One region of the Pseudaquabacterium prasiolae genome, then DNA from elsewhere that is predicted to be linked to it. Evidence: predicted binding sites of a transcription regulator. Region 1 holds the regulator's gene; the other holds the start of a gene.
The links. Region 1 encodes NrdR, which represses ribonucleotide reductase genes. Its sites were predicted from a motif close to CACNANATNTNGTG; they were not measured.
Positions count from the first base shown of each region.

Region 2: a site for NrdR is predicted at 1,560-1,573, ahead of N4G63_RS19920 (ribonucleoside-diphosphate reductase subunit alpha). Genes of this name have one in related genera too.

Region 1 is NZ_JAOCQD020000002.1:451,862-459,362, reverse strand. It holds gene N4G63_RS14260 (pilus assembly PilX N-terminal domain-containing protein) at 1-148, opposite strand, end outside; gene N4G63_RS14255 (PilW family protein) at 181-903, opposite strand; gene N4G63_RS14250 (pilus assembly FimT family protein) at 900-1,490, opposite strand; gene N4G63_RS14245 (type IV pilin protein) at 1,490-2,071, opposite strand; gene N4G63_RS14240 (GspH/FimT family pseudopilin) at 2,110-2,613, opposite strand; gene nrdR (transcriptional regulator NrdR) at 2,874-3,317, opposite strand; gene glyA (serine hydroxymethyltransferase) at 3,404-4,654, opposite strand; ZMP/ZTP riboswitch at 4,721-4,850, opposite strand; gene N4G63_RS14225 (lytic transglycosylase domain-containing protein) at 4,875-5,768, opposite strand; gene N4G63_RS14220 (UbiD family decarboxylase domain-containing protein) at 6,032-7,501, shown strand, end outside.
Region 2 is NZ_JAOCQD020000002.1:1,756,061-1,763,561, reverse strand. It holds gene N4G63_RS19930 (sigma-54-dependent transcriptional regulator) at 1-757, shown strand, start outside; gene ampD (1,6-anhydro-N-acetylmuramyl-L-alanine amidase AmpD) at 744-1,409, shown strand; gene N4G63_RS19920 (ribonucleoside-diphosphate reductase subunit alpha) at 1,800-4,706, shown strand; gene N4G63_RS19915 (ribonucleotide-diphosphate reductase subunit beta) at 4,930-6,195, shown strand; gene N4G63_RS19910 (hypothetical protein) at 6,390-6,956, shown strand; gene N4G63_RS19905 (hypothetical protein) at 6,976-7,501, opposite strand, start outside.

The sequences.
Region 1 (7,501 bases):
CGACTGCAGAATCTGCAGCGGACAACGCACGCTCACTGCGGTAGCTGTTGGCCGCGGTACGCTGCTCGAAAACCAGGTTGCGGTTGGTGTACGCGGCCACCATGGCCATGATCAGGAACAGCACCATCACCATGGTGAGCGCCGCCATGCCGCGGGTTTGGTGGGGAACAAGACGTCGCATCAACAAGCGCTCCGTTCAACCAGCAGGTCGTTGCGCAGCCGGACATCACTGCGCGCGCTGCGCTTGACAGAGCTGTCGTGCCGCGCTTCGGCACTGATCACGACGGAGGCATCGCGAACCATCAGATCCATCGGACAGTTGCGAACCGGGCCGCGCTGGCACTGGGTGCCGCACGGCAAGGGCACGGCGCGCGAGGTGTAGACGATGTCGAACTGGGTGACCTTCATCACTGTGGCGTCAGTCAAGGTCTGCCAGTTGTCCTCGCCAATGCGCATTTCCACGGTGCCGGCAGTCGGGTTGTGTCGAAAACCAACCCGTTCGTTGCTGTCGACCGTGTTGTTGTCAGTGCCGCGTTGGGCAGCAACGTCTTCGTCAGTCGACCGGTCATACTCAATGGAGTCTCCTGCGCTTTCGCTGCGGCTCGCAGACACCGTCGAATACGGGTTGCCCAAGGCTTCGGCCACCGAATCAGACCAGACGCTGCCCCAGGCTCGACCCCAATATCCTGCGCGACGAATATCACGCATCGCGATGTCGACTGTGGCGCGCATGTCCTGCTGCAGTTGTGCATCGAGCAGCATGCGGCGGTTGTCGCCCAACTGGCTGGTGACCACCAAGGTCGCGGCGGCGAGGATGAACAAGCCGATGGTCACACCGACCATCAACTCGACAAGCGACACGCCGCGTTGGCGCTTGGCGGGGCGAGACAGGTTTGCGTTCATGACGGAGACGGCGTGGGGGTCTGGCAGGCCGGGTATGCACCTTGGTGTCCGCTCACCGAGCAAATTTGCGGGCGGCCAGTCACCGAGGTGGTGATGCGAACCGTGCCACCTGACGCCGCCAACACTTCGACGTTGATGGCAACGTTGTCTTTCGCAAGACCCGTGACAAGATCCCAGACCAGTTTGGTGTCAGAGCCATTGGCCGGCAAGATCTTGACCCCGGCGCTGATCGGCAAGCGCACGGTCTTCAGCTCGATCGCACTGGCCGGTCCCCGTGACTCACAGACCGGCGTTGCCGTGCAGTCGCAGTCCAGGCGCGATGTGGGTTGGTACACCACATAACAGGTCTCGCTCCCTGTTCGCCCAAACTTCACCGCGATGTCGCGGTTGTCTCGCACCTGGGCCGAGCGCGCAAATCGCAGATCGCCGATCAGTTCGTCGGCAGCACCCTGCACCCGCTTGCGCATGACGAACTCGTACATCGATGGCACGGCCATCGCCAGCAGAATGACCGACACCGCCATCGTGATCAGCAGTTCGGTCATGGTCAGTCCACGGCTTGGCTGTGTGCCGGGCTGGCGATTCATCACTTGATCCAGCATGGGTCGGGTGCGGCGTTGGCCACGTTGCTGGCATTGAGCGAGCCATAGGTGATGCTGCCTCCGGCCACCACCACCCGCATGGTGGCGCACACGCTGTCAGAGGCTTGAGGCGAACCGCTCTGGACCGTGGCCAGAACCGTGTAGCCGGTGGCAGTGACCGATCCGTCTGCCAGCGATATGGCGTAATGGCCGTCGGCCGAGACGGTGCGGTTGTTGGGCAACAAGCCGGACATGTCGGTCTTGTAGCTGGTGCGCTCGCTGCGCCAGCGTTCTTGGGCCTGCATCACCTGGGCGATGGCGGCCATCGCATCGGCGCGCCGGCCCTTGCGCACCGCATTCTGGTAGGTCGGCCAGGCCACCGTGGCCAGGATGGCGACGACCGCCAGCGTGATCAGCATCTCGATCAGCGTGAAGCCGCGGCGGCGCGGTGGACAGAGCAGCATTCCTGACATGGCTGAAATTATCGGGCGATGCACGCGGACAAAGGGCCAGGGCCGGCGCCGCCCGTCGCCGGCCAGGCGCCGCTGGTCGGATTTCCCCATGACCGCGGGGTGTGCGTAGTTCACGCCTGGCGGTGGTGGTGTGCCGCGACGCGTCCCGTGCATCAGCTGCAGCGGCGGTAGCCACTCAGGCCGCTGGGTGAGCAGGATCGGATCCGTCCCAGCACGTTGACTACCTGGTGCACGGCCCGGCCCTGGCTGTCGGCCAGCACGAAGGTGGCCGTGGGGGTCACGGTGCCTTTGCCGGCATCGAACACGATGCTGCGGCTGCCCGCGTTGATGCGCACGCCGGCCGATGCCAGCAGCGGTTGCACGCGCAGCGCTTCGGCTTCGCCCGTGCAGCGTGCGACGCCTTGCGCATCGCAGGTGCAGGCACCGGCCGGGCCGCTGTGGATCACATAGCAGGCGCCGCCGTCTTCCGGGGTCTGCAGTGCCAGGCGCACGCTGCGGTCCTGGGTGCGTGCCAGCGAGCGGGCGTACTGCAGGTCGGTTTCCAGCACCGCAGCCACCGACCTGAGTGTCTCGCCCTGGTGAAACTCCCGCAGGCCTGGCACCGTGCCGGCCACCAGCCCACCGCTGATGCACAGGCTGCACAGCAGTTCCACCATGGTCAGCCCACGGCCAGCCTGACGGTGGCAGGCAGATTGACCGAAGCCTTGCAGGGATGCCGTGAATCGGGACATGTGTGCTCCTGGTGGGGATGGGATGCACACACTTTAGGAATCGCGCGCCAGCGCCGCGTCGCCCGCGCGGGGGTAGGCCGTGGGGGCTTCGGGAGGGAGTCGGTCAGGCCCCCATCCGGGGGAGGCGGGGCGCGGGGGAGGGGCGGGGGACCAGGTGGGGATACAGCGGATCCGATGCCGGGGCATCAGATGTCGCGAATCAGCTGCCGGAACTCGTCCACATCCTCGAAGCTGCGGTAGACCGAGGCGAAGCGCACATAGCCCACCTTGTCCATGCGCTTGAGCTCGCGCATCACCAGTTCACCCACACGGGCCGTGGGCACCTCGCGGGCGCCGCTGGCCAGCAGTTTTTCCTGGATGCGATCGATCGCGGCATCCACCTGCTCCATGCTGACCGGCCGCTTGCGCAAGGCCAGCATCATCGAGCCACGCAGCTTCGCGGGATCGAACTCGACCCGTGCACCGTCTTTTTTTACCACCGCGGGCAGCGCGATCTCGGCGCGTTCGTAGGTGGTGAACCGCTTGTCGCAGGTCAGGCAGCGGCGCCGGCGACGGATGACATCGCCTTCGTCGGATTCCCGGGTTTCAACCACCTGGGTTTCATGGTGCGCGCAGAACGGGCAGCGCATCGCGGCTCAGCCTGCCTGGCCGGCGCATAGCGCCTGGCGGTCGGATGGCCAAACGTCAGCAGCCTGCACAAGCGCGCACCGGCGGCTCATCGGTAGACCGGGAAGGCACGTGCCAGCGCCGACACCTGGTCGCGCACGGCCGCCAGACTGGCCTGGTCGTTCGGCCGGTCCAGCACATCGGCGATCAGGTGCGCCACCTTCACCGCCTCGGCTTCCTTGAAGCCGCGCGTGGTCATCGCCGGGCTGCCCAGGCGGATGCCGCTGGTGACCATGGGCTTTTGCGGATCGTTGGGGATCGCGTTCTTGTTGCAGGTCATGTGGGCGCTGCCCAGCAGGGCCTCGGCTTCCTTGCCGGTCAGGCCCTTGGGGCGCAGGTCAACCAGCATCACATGGCTCTCGGTGCGGCCGGAGACGATGCGCAGGCCGCGCTCGACCAGGGTGCTGGCCAGTGCCGCAGCGTTGCGCACTACCTGCGCCTGATAGGTCTTGAACTCGGGCGTCAGCGCTTCCTGGAAGGCCACGGCCTTGCCGGCGATCACGTGCATCAGCGGGCCGCCTTGGATGCCGGGGAAGATGGCCGAGTTGATCTTCTTGGCGATGTCTTCGCCGCGCATCAGGATCAGGCCGCCGCGCGGGCCGCGCAGGGTCTTGTGGGTGGTGGTGGTCACCACGTCGGCATGCGGCACCGGGTTGGGGTATACGCCGGCGGCGATCAGGCCGGCGTAATGCGCCATGTCGACCATGAAATACGCACCCACCGCCTTGGCCACCTGCGCGAAGCGGGCGAAATCGATGCGCAGCGCATAGGCCGAGGCGCCGGCGATGATCAGCTTGGGCTTGGTTTCGTGCGCCAGACGCTCCATCGCGTCGTAGTCGATGGCCTCGTCGGCGTTCAGGCCGTAGCTCACCACCTTGAACCACTTGCCGCTCATGTTCAGCGGCATGCCGTGGGTCAGGTGGCCGCCTTCGGCCAGACTCAGGCCCATGATGGTGTCGCCGGGCTGCAGCAGGCCGAAAAACACCGCCTGGTTGGCCTGCGAGCCGCTGTTGGGCTGCACGTTGGCGAACTCGGCGCCAAACAGCTGCTTGGCGCGCTCGATGGCCAGTTGCTCGACCACGTCCACGTGCTCGCAGCCACCGTAGTAGCGCTTGCCCGGGTAGCCCTCGGCGTATTTGTTGGTGAGCTGCGAGCCCTGGGCCTGCATCACGGCGGGCGAGGTGTAGTTCTCGCTGGCGATCAGCTCGATGTGATCTTCCTGGCGCTGGTTCTCGGCCTGGATGGCGGCCCACAGCGCCGGATCAACGTTGGCCACGGTGGATTGGGAACGGTCGAACATGAAGGGCATCCTCTTCAACGGTGCGGTGAAGACCCGGCGCGGCCACCGTGCATCGGTGGTGCGCTGACGGGTTGCCCAGGCGAACGGCTGACATCGCCAGGCGCCACGGGTGTTGTGGCATCTGGCGGCTCGCGCTTCCCGGTGGTCAATCCACCTCGGGCCGCAGGGGCCCTGATCGCCAGTTGCGCGAGGCTTCGAATTCTAGCGGCTTCGTATCGGCTCAGCGCAGCAGGGCCACGCGCTCGTCGGCCGTTTCGGCAGCGGGCGCCGGGGTCTTGACGGTGGCGTCGGTTTCCAGTGCGCTGGCGGCAGGCGCCACCGGAACCGGCACCGCGGCAGGCAGCGGCGCATTGAAGGCCACCGTCTTGCCCTCGGCCACCTTGCGCAGGTGGCTTTGCTCGGCCAGTACCTTGGCCGAGTAGCCACCGTCGTCGGCCAGGTTGGCGGCGCCGACGTAGTAACGCAGGCCGGCTTCCAGGCCGCCGGCGCGGGCGATGCATTCCTTGAGCACCAGCACGCCCACACGCAGGTTGCTGACCGGATCGAACGCCGCACGCACGCCGCCGAAGGCCTCGTACTTGTCGTCGTGCACGCGGGTCATCACCTGCATCAGGCCCTGGGCGCCGACGGCACTTTGCGCGAAGGGGTTGAAATTCGACTCGATGGCCATGATGGCCAGGATCAGCGTCGGGTCCAGGCCCATGCGCTGGCCCACACTCCAGGCTTCCTGCACCAGGCGGCTCACCGGCTCGGGGGCCACGCGGTAGCGGCGCGACAGCCATCCAGCCACGGCCGCCTGCTGGCGCGGCAAGGCCTTGGGGTCGGCGGCGGTGGCGCGCGCCACGGCGTCGGGCTCCATCAGCTCGGGCGCCACGGCGGCCGGCTCGCGCGCTTCCTGGCGGGCGAGCAGCCAATCGAGGGTGTGGCGCTCCACGGCATCGCGCACATCGTCGCGACCGCCCGCAAACAGCGCGATGCCCAGCACCACCAGGCCCAGCAAGGCCAGCGAGTTGTGGCTGACTTCCAGCAGGCCGGCGCCGATGTCGCGCACAAACACCTGGGCCGAGGCCAGGCAGGTGGAACCGGTGGCGCGCAGCTTCGCAATCGCTGTCATGGGCATCCTTTCTTCCGGCCGTCGGCGACGCCCAGACCCCGGGTTGCGGAGAAGGGTGTCGGGGGGAGGCCGATAATCGTCCGAGGCATCTGCCAACGCCACCGGAGTGGCGGCAGACCTGGACTTGGCAGCGTTGCGCCCTGCTCGGGCCATTGGCACAACGGGGCGCGGGTTTACCCTAGATATCGGGTCTAGAGAGATTCTAGGAAGCGTCGAAATAACCAGTCAAGCATAAGACTTTCGTCTCTTATTCATTTCGAATTATGAAATACCGGGATTTGCGCGATTTCGCGTCCCAGCTGGAGGCCCAGGGCGAGTTGCGCCGCGTGAGCGCGCCGGTCTCGCCCGCGCTGGAGATGACCGCGCTGGCCGACCGCGTGCTGCGCGCTGGCGGGCCAGCGCTGTGGTTCAGCCAGCCCACCGGGCACACGGTGCCGGTGCTGGCCAATCTGTTCGGCACGCCGCGGCGGGTGGCGCTGGGCATGGGCGCGGCCGATGTGCACGAACTTCGCGACATCGGCATCCTGCTGTCGCAACTGAAGGAGCCTGAGCCGCCGCAAGGGCTGAAAGACGCGGGCCGCTTCGTGCAACTGGCCAAAGCCGTGTGGGACATGAAGCCCACCCGGCGCCGCGACGGGCCCTGCCGCGAGGTCGAGCAATGGCACGACGAGATCGATCTGGCCCGCTGGCCGATCCAGACCTGCTGGCCCGGTGACGCGGCGCCCTTGATCACCTGGGGCCTGGTGGTCACGCGCGGCCCGCAGTCGGTGGCACGCCCCCGGCTGCGCCAGAACATCGGCATCTACCGCCAGCAGGTGATCGGCCCGCGCGAAGTGATCATGCGCTGGCTGGCCCACCGCGGTGGGGCGCTGGATTTTCGCGACTTCGCGCGCGCCAACCCCGGGCGGCCGTTCCCGATGGCGGTGGCGCTGGGCGCCGATCCGGCCACCACCCTGGGCGCGGTGACGCCGGTGCCGGATTCGCTGAGCGAGTACCAGTTTGCCGGCCTGCTGCGCGGCAGCGCCACTGAACTGGTGGACTGTTCGGTGGGCGAGGGCGATCGCCTGCTGCAGGTGCCGGCCACGGCCGAGATCGTGCTCGAGGGCCACATCCCGGTGGCCGAGCCCGGCTACGCCGGCCGCAGCGCGCACGGCGTGCCGGTCAAGGAGATCGGCGGCTACCTGCATGCGCTGGAAGGGCCTTATGGCGACCACACCGGCTATTACAACGAGCAGGACTGGTTTCCGGTGTTCCGCATCGACCGCCTGACGCACCGGCGCGATCCGGTCTACCACAGCACCTACACCGGCAAGCCGCCCGACGAGCCCGCGGTGCTGGGCGTGGCCTTGAACGAAGTGTTCGTGCCGATCCTGCGCAAGCAGTTTCCAGAAATCGTCGACTTCTATCTGCCGCCCGAGGGCTGCAGCTACCGCATGGCGATCATCTCGATCAAGAAGGCCTATCCGGGGCACGCCAAGCGGCTGATGTTCGGGCTGTGGAGCTACCTGCGGCAGTTCATGTACACCAAGTTCATCGTGGTCACCGACGACGACGTCGACATCCGCAACTGGCAAGACGTGATGTGGGCCATCACCACGCGCATGGACCCGGTGCGCGACACCACGCTGGTGGATTCAACGCCGATCGACTACCTGGACTTTGCCTCGCCGGTCAGTGGTCTGGGCGGCAAGATGGGGCTCGATGCCACCAACAAGTGGCCCGGCGAAACCAAC
Region 2 (7,501 bases), 1.3 Mb from region 1:
CGAGATCGGCGACCTGCCGCTGGCCATGCAGAGCAAGCTGCTGCGCGCGATCCAGGAGCGCTCGGTGCGGCCGATCGGCGCGGTGGCCGAGGCGCCGGTGAATGTGCGCATCGTCAGCGCCACGCACAAGGACCTGGCGGCCGAGGTGCCCGAAGGCCGTTTCCGCCAAGACCTGTACTACCGACTCAACGTCATCCAGATCCGCATGCCGCCGCTGCGCGAGCGGGTGGACGATCTGGCGCTGATCGGCAGCGCGCTGCTGGCCCGCATCTCGGCCGATGCCGGCGTGTCGCCACCGCCGCGCCTGACCACCGAGGCCACGCAGCTGCTGTCGCGCCACAGCTTTCCGGGCAATGTGCGCGAGCTCGAGAACCTGCTGCACCGGGCCGTCACGCTGACCGGCGGTGACCTGATCCAGCCACAAGACCTGGGCCTGCCGCTCGACGACATCGGCGAGGCCGAGTCGGCCGCGGCGGGTGCCGGGCCTGGCGCGGCATCTGGTGCGGTGCCCACCGGCCCGGCGCCCGCCGAGACGCCGACGGCCGACGACGCCACCCGCGCCGACGCGCTGTCGCTGCCCAGCGATCTGGCGGCCTACCTCGACCAGGTGGAGCGCGACATCCTGATGCGCGCGCTCGAGAAATACCGCTTCAACCGCACCGCGGCCGGGGCCAGCCTGGGCCTGTCGCTGCGCCAGATGCGCTACCGCATGGCGCGCCTGGGTGTGCAGGTGGCCGAGCAGCATGGCGGCGACTGAGCCCGGCCCGAGCGCGCCGCTGCCACCGGTCTTGCCATCACCCGCTGCGCCTGGCGCCTGGCAGGCCGGCTGGTGGTTGGCGGCGCAGCGCTGCCCCTCGCCCAACCATGGCCCGCGGCCGCCGGGCGAGGAGATCGCGCTGGTTGTGCTGCACTCGATCAGCCTGCCGCCCGGCCAGTACGGTGGCGACGCCATCGAGCGCCTGTTCACCAACCAGCTCGACTGGGACGCCCACCCCTACTACGGCCAGATCCGCGGGCTGCAGGTCTCGGCGCACTTTCTGGTGCGGCGCGACGGCCGGGTGCTGCAGTTCGTCTCGTGCGATCACCGCGCCTGGCATGCCGGCGCCTCGCACTGGCGTGGCCGTGACAACTGCAACGACTGGTCGATCGGCATCGAGCTCGAAGGGCTGGAGGGTGAAACCTTCGAGCCGGCGCAGTACACCGTGCTGGCGCGGCTGCTGGCCGACATCGCCCAGGCCTACCCGGTGCGCGATCTGGCCGGGCATGAGCATGTGGCGCCGTTGCGAAAGCGCGACCCCGGCCCCGGCTTCGACTGGCAGGCGCTGCAGGCGCAGGCGCTGTGGCCGCGCCACTGGTGCGCCGCCGAGCCAGCAATGGCGCGGCCTGGCGGGCCGAAACCGGCCGCTTAGCCAGTGCTGGCGCGGCTTCGCGCCGCCATCGCCACCAACCACGCGGCGCGGCGGCGCATGCCCCGGTTCAAGGCCTGTTTCGGGTGCCGCCATGCACCAGCACAAAGCAGGGTAAGCACGCTACCGGTAGTGCTTGAGAGTGGCACGTACCCCCAGATATAGTGTCCCTTCGTGCTATGCTGAACGCCTTGAACACCTTGCCCTGACGCCTTCGCGCGGCGCCTGTTCACCCTCCTCACCTGCAGCCTGATCCGCGGTGCCGCCTGGCACCCGGGCCGCCGGTGTTGTTGGGTGACCGGCGCCACAGGGCAGCACAGCCAGCGCGTGCCCACGGGCACGCCGAACCAAACATCCAGCGGCACCGCGCCGTCATTCACGCAAGGGGAATCCATGCAAACTCTCGTCACCAGCAGCCCAGCCGTCGGAATCGCGCCGCATGCCGCGGCCAGCAGCGAAAGCCCCATGTCGGCCTACGCGGGCTACCAGATCATCCGACGCAACGGCTCGGTGGTGGCCTTCGAGCCCAACAAGATCGCGGTGGCGCTGATGAAGGCCTTCCTGGCCGTGCACGGCACCCAGGGTGCGGCCTCGGCCAGCGTGCGCGAGACGGTGGATGCGCTGACCGAATCGGTGGTGCGCGCGCTGCTGCGCAGCCGTCCGGGTGGCGGCACCTTCCACATCGAGGACGTGCAAGACCAGGTCGAGCTGGGCCTGATGCGCGGCAGCCACCATGAAGTGGCCCGGGCCTATGTGCTGTACCGCGAGCGCCGTTCGCAGGAACGTGCGCGCCAGGTCGAGCAGGCCGCCCCGCCGGTGCCGGCGCTGCAGGTCACCGACAAGGGTCGGCGGGTGCCGCTGGACGTGGCCGCGCTGCATGCGCTGATCGAGTCGGCCTGTGCCGGCCTGGGCGCTGACGTGAAGCCCGAGCCCATCCTGGCCGAGACGCGCCGCAACCTCTATGACGGCGTGCCGATCGACGAGGTCTACAAGGCCGCCATCCTGGCCGCCCGCACGCTGATCGAGAAAGACCCGGCCTACAGCCGCGCCACCGCGCGCCTGCTGTGCCACACCATCCGCCGCGAGATCCTCGGCGCCGAGGTCACGCCGGACGAGATGGCCGAGCGCTATCCCGAGTACTTCCCGCAGTTCATCAAGAAGGGCGTCGAGAGCGAGCTGCTCGATCCCAAGCTGCAGCAGTTCGATCTGGCCCGCCTGGGCGCCGCGCTGAAGCCCGAGCGTGACCTGCAGTTCGACTACCTGGGCCTGCAGACCCTGTTCGACCGCTACTTCCTGCACGTGAACGAGCAGCGCATCGAGATGCCGCAGGCCTTCTTCATGCGGGTGGCCATGGGCCTGTCGCTCAACGAGATCGACCGCGAGGCACGCGCCATCGAGTTCTACGACGTGCTGTCGTCGTTCGACTTCATGAGCAGCACGCCCACGCTGTTCAACAGCGGCTCGCTGCGCTCGCAGCTGTCGTCGTGCTACCTCACCACCGTGGCCGACGACCTCGACGGCATCTACGAGGCGCTGAAAGAGAACGCGCTGCTCAGCAAGTTTGCCGGCGGCCTGGGCAATGACTGGACCCGTGTGCGCGCGCTGGGCAGCTACATCAAGGGCACCAACGGCAAGAGCCAGGGTGTGGTGCCGTTCCTGAAGGTGGTGAACGACACCGCCGTGGCGGTCAACCAGGGCGGCAAGCGCAAGGGCGCGGTGTGCGCCTACCTCGAGACCTGGCACCTGGACATCGAAGAGTTCCTTGAGCTGCGCAAGAACACCGGTGACGACCGTCGGCGCACGCACGACATGAACACCGCCAACTGGATCCCCGACCTGTTCATGCGCCGCGTGCTCGAAGGCGCCGACTGGACGCTGTTCTCGCCCAGCACCTGCCCCGACCTGCACGACAAGTTCGGTGCCGAGTTCGAGGCCGCCTACACCGCCTACGAGGCCAAGGCCGACCGTGGCGAGTTGAAGCTCTTCAAGCGCATGCCGGCCAAGGACCTGTGGCGCAAGATGCTGACGATGCTGTTCGAGACCGGCCATCCCTGGATCACCTTCAAGGACGCCTGCAATGTGCGCAGCCCGCAGCAGCACGTGGGTGTGGTGCACAGCAGCAACCTGTGCACCGAGATCACGCTGAACACCAGCGACACCGAGATCGCGGTCTGCAACCTGGGCTCGGTGAACCTGGCCCAGCACCTGACCGACGGCCCCGACGGCAAGGTGATCGACCAGGCCAAGCTCAAGCGCACCGTGGGCATCGCGATGCGCATGCTCGACAACGTCATCGACATCAACTACTACGCGGTCAAGAAGGCGCGCGACAGCAACCTGCGCCACCGCCCGGTGGGCCTGGGCCTGATGGGCTTCCAGGATGCGCTGTACCAGCTGCGCTTGCCTTACGCCAGCCAGGCCGCGGTGGACTTTGCCGACCGCTCGATGGAAGCCATCTGCTACCACGCCTACTGGGCCAGCACCGAGCTGGCCGAGGAGCGTGGCCGCTACAGCAGCTACCGCGGCAGCCTGTGGGATCGCGGCATCCTGCCGATCGACAGCCTCGACCTGCTCAGCGCAGCACGTGGCGGCTATGTCGAGGTCGACCGTTCGGTGAGCATGAACTGGGACGCGCTGCGCGCGCGCATCGCCACCCACGGCATGCGCAACAGCAACTGCGTGGCCATCGCCCCAACCGCCACCATCAGCAACATCATCGGCGTGGACGCCTCGATCGAGCCCTGCTTCGGCAACCTCTCGGTCAAGAGCAACCTGTCGGGCGAGTTCACCGTCATCAACGAGTACCTGGTGCGTGACCTCAAGCGCCTGGGCCTGTGGGACGACGTGATGGTGATGGACCTCAAGCACTTCGACGGCAGCCTGCGCCGCATCGACCGCGTGCCCGAAGAGCTCAAGCAGCTCTACGCCACCGCGTTCGAGGTGGATGCCACCTGGCTGATCGAGGCCGGCGCGCGCCGCCAGAAGTGGATCGACCAGGCGCAGAGCCTGAACATCTACCTGGCCGGTGCCTCGGGCAAGAAGCTCGACGAGACCTACAAGCTGGCCTGGCTGCGCGGCCTGAAGACCACCTACTACCTGCGCACCATGGGTGCCACGCATGCCGAGAAGTCGACCGTGACCGCCGGCGCGCTGAACGCCGTGCCGGGTGGCATGGGCAGCGGTGGCCTGTCGGCACTCGATGCCGCGGCCGCGCAAGCCCAGCAGGCCATGGATGCGGTGCCCGCCAGCGACATCAAGTTCTGCTCGATCGACAACCCCGACTGCGAAGCCTGCCAGTAAGCGGCGCTGCCGCTGCCGCGCTGATAAACCGCAAAGTGAGCGGGCGGTCTTGCGCTCAAGATCCCCGCTGTCGTGTGATCCCTGCCACGCTTGTGGTGCCGTGGCAGGGCATCACCTCACACCAACGATGCAAGCGTGCAACGACGAAGTCGTCTGCATGTCAAGAAGTGCTTGGTGTTTGAACACGACACTCCGATAATTCGCACCCATAGGACGAAATCGCATGCTGGTCTGGGAAGACGACGTCGCATCCCCTTCGACGACACCGCCACAGGGTTCCACACCGCAAGCCGCCAATGCATTGCGGCCTGAGGCCTCTTCTCCTCTTGCGCCGATGCAGCAGGTGGCAGTGGCCTCTGTGGCCCCCGCAGTGGCAACGGCAACTGCCCGCACAAGCGCTGCACCCGCGCAAGCGGTCGCCGCATCGGCCGACCCGGTGGCCACGCCGCAACTGGCTGCAGCCAAGAGCACGCGCCGTGTCAACGTGGCCGAGAAGCGCATCATCAACGGCCAGACCGACGTGAACCAGCTGGTGCCGTTCAAGTACAAGTGGGCCTGGGAGAAGTACCTCGCCACCTGTGCCAACCACTGGATGCCGCAAGAGATCAACATGTCGCGCGACATCGCGACCTGGAAGGATCCCAACGGCCTGACCGAAGACGAGCGCCGCATCATCTGCCGCAACCTCGGCTTCTTCGTCACCGCCGATTCGCTGGCGGCCAACAACATCACGCTGGGCACCTACCGCCACATCACCGCGCCCGAGTGCCGCCAGTTCCTGTTGCGCCAGGCCTTTGAAGAAGCGATCCACACCCACGCCTACCAGTACATCGTGGAGAGCCTGGGTCTCGACGAGAGCGAGATCTTCAACGCCTATCACGAGGTGGATTCGATCCGTCAGAAGGACGAGTTCCTGATCCCGTTCATCGACGCGATCATGGACCCCAACTTCCGCACCGGCACGCTCGAGAACGACCAGACGCTGCTGCGCTCGCTGATCGTGTTTGCGTGCCTGATGGAAGGCCTGTTCTTCTACGTCGGCTTCACGCAGATCCTGGCGCTGGGCCGCCAGAACAAGATGACCGGCGCAGCCGAGCAGTACCAGTACATCCTGCGCGACGAGTCGATGCACTGCAACTTCGGCATCGACCTGATCAACCAGATCAAGCTCGAGAACCCGCAACTGTGGACGGCCCAGTTCAAGGCCGAGATCCGCGGCCTGTTCGAGAAGGCCGTCGAGCTCGAGTACCGCTATGCCGAAGACACCATGCCCCGTGGCGTGCTGGGTCTCAACGCATCGATGTTCAAGGGCTACCTGCGCTACATCGCCAACCGGCGCGCCACGCAGATCGGCCTGGAAGCGCTCTTCCCGAACGAGGAGAACCCGTTCCCCTGGATGAGCGAAATGATCGACCTGAAGAAGGAGCGCAATTTCTTCGAAACCCGCGTCATCGAGTATCAAACCGGTGGCGCACTGAGCTGGGACTGATTGGGCCGGGCACGCAGGTGCCTGGCGCAAGGTCCCGCGGTCAGAACAAGATCCGCGTCCGTGTCGAGTTGCTCACCAGAAGCAACCGCCGCGGACGCATCCCCGTTCACCGGGGAGCCAGCAAGGGTCTCGAGGCCCGCGTGGCGCTGCGGTGAATCACGCCGTCGCTAGACCGACGGAATGTGTCTTGCAACTTGATCAAGGAGTTTGTGATGGCAACTGCGAAGAAGGCTGCTCCGGCAGCGAAGCGTCCGGCTACTAAGCCAGCCGCCCCCGCCAAGAAGGCTGCACCGGCCAAGAAGGCTGCTGCTCCGGCCAAGAAGGCCGCTCCGGCCAAGAAGGCTGCTGCTCCGGCCAAGAAGGCTGCTGCTCCGGCAAAGAAGGCCGCGGCTCCGGCGAAGAAGGCTGCCGCTCCGGCCAAGAAGGCTGCTGCTCCGGCCAAGAAGGCTGCTGCACCGGCCAAGAAGGCGGCACCGGCGAAGAAGGCTGCGGCACCGGCGAAGAAGGTCGCTGCGCCCGCCAAGAAGGCGGCACCGGCCAAGAAGGCCGCCGTGCCGGCGAAGAAGGCTGCACCGGCCAAGAAGGCGGCGGCTCCGAAGGCTGTGGCCACGAAGGCTGCCCCGGCCAAGAAGGCCGCTGCAAAGAAGGCGGCTGCGAAGAAAGCGCCCGCCACCCCTGCGCCTGCGCCTGCGGCACCTGCTGCAAAGACGGCTCTGAGTCCCGCGGCGGCTTGGCCGTTCCCGACAGGGAACAAGCCCTAAGCGCTGACGTAGCGACTGTCTATGGAGGCCCGGCAATCGCCGGGCCTTCTTTTTTGGGAATACTGTCGATCTTCTCTACGATTGCCATGGCAAGCGACATGGTCGATTGTTGGGTAGCTTGGTGCGCCTGAAGGTGGGCATCAGCATGCTCGCCATACGCAGAGGCCAAGTCTGGGTGCCCGCAAAGATTGGCTGTTTGCCGGGCTCGACCAAACACATACGCTTGGTTGTCTTCGTCGTCAGTAGCCGTTAGCGATGCAACGGCCACACCTATCAGTTCCATGGCGTCAGACAGCCGGCCAAGGTTGGCGTAGCTCCATGCGCGACTAGCCAGCAGAAGTGGAACCTCTCGCTTTGGCAACATGTCGGCTCGCACCTTGTCGAGCATGTCGCTTGCCTCGGCGTACTTCCTCCCGACTAGAAAAAGTTGCCCGCGCACTAGGGGCGTCGACTCCTCGAACGAGACAGCGCCAACGGCAAAGTCGTAAGTTCGGAACGAGCCCACTTCCATGTTCGCCCTGAGTAGCTCGGACGCAGAAACCTCA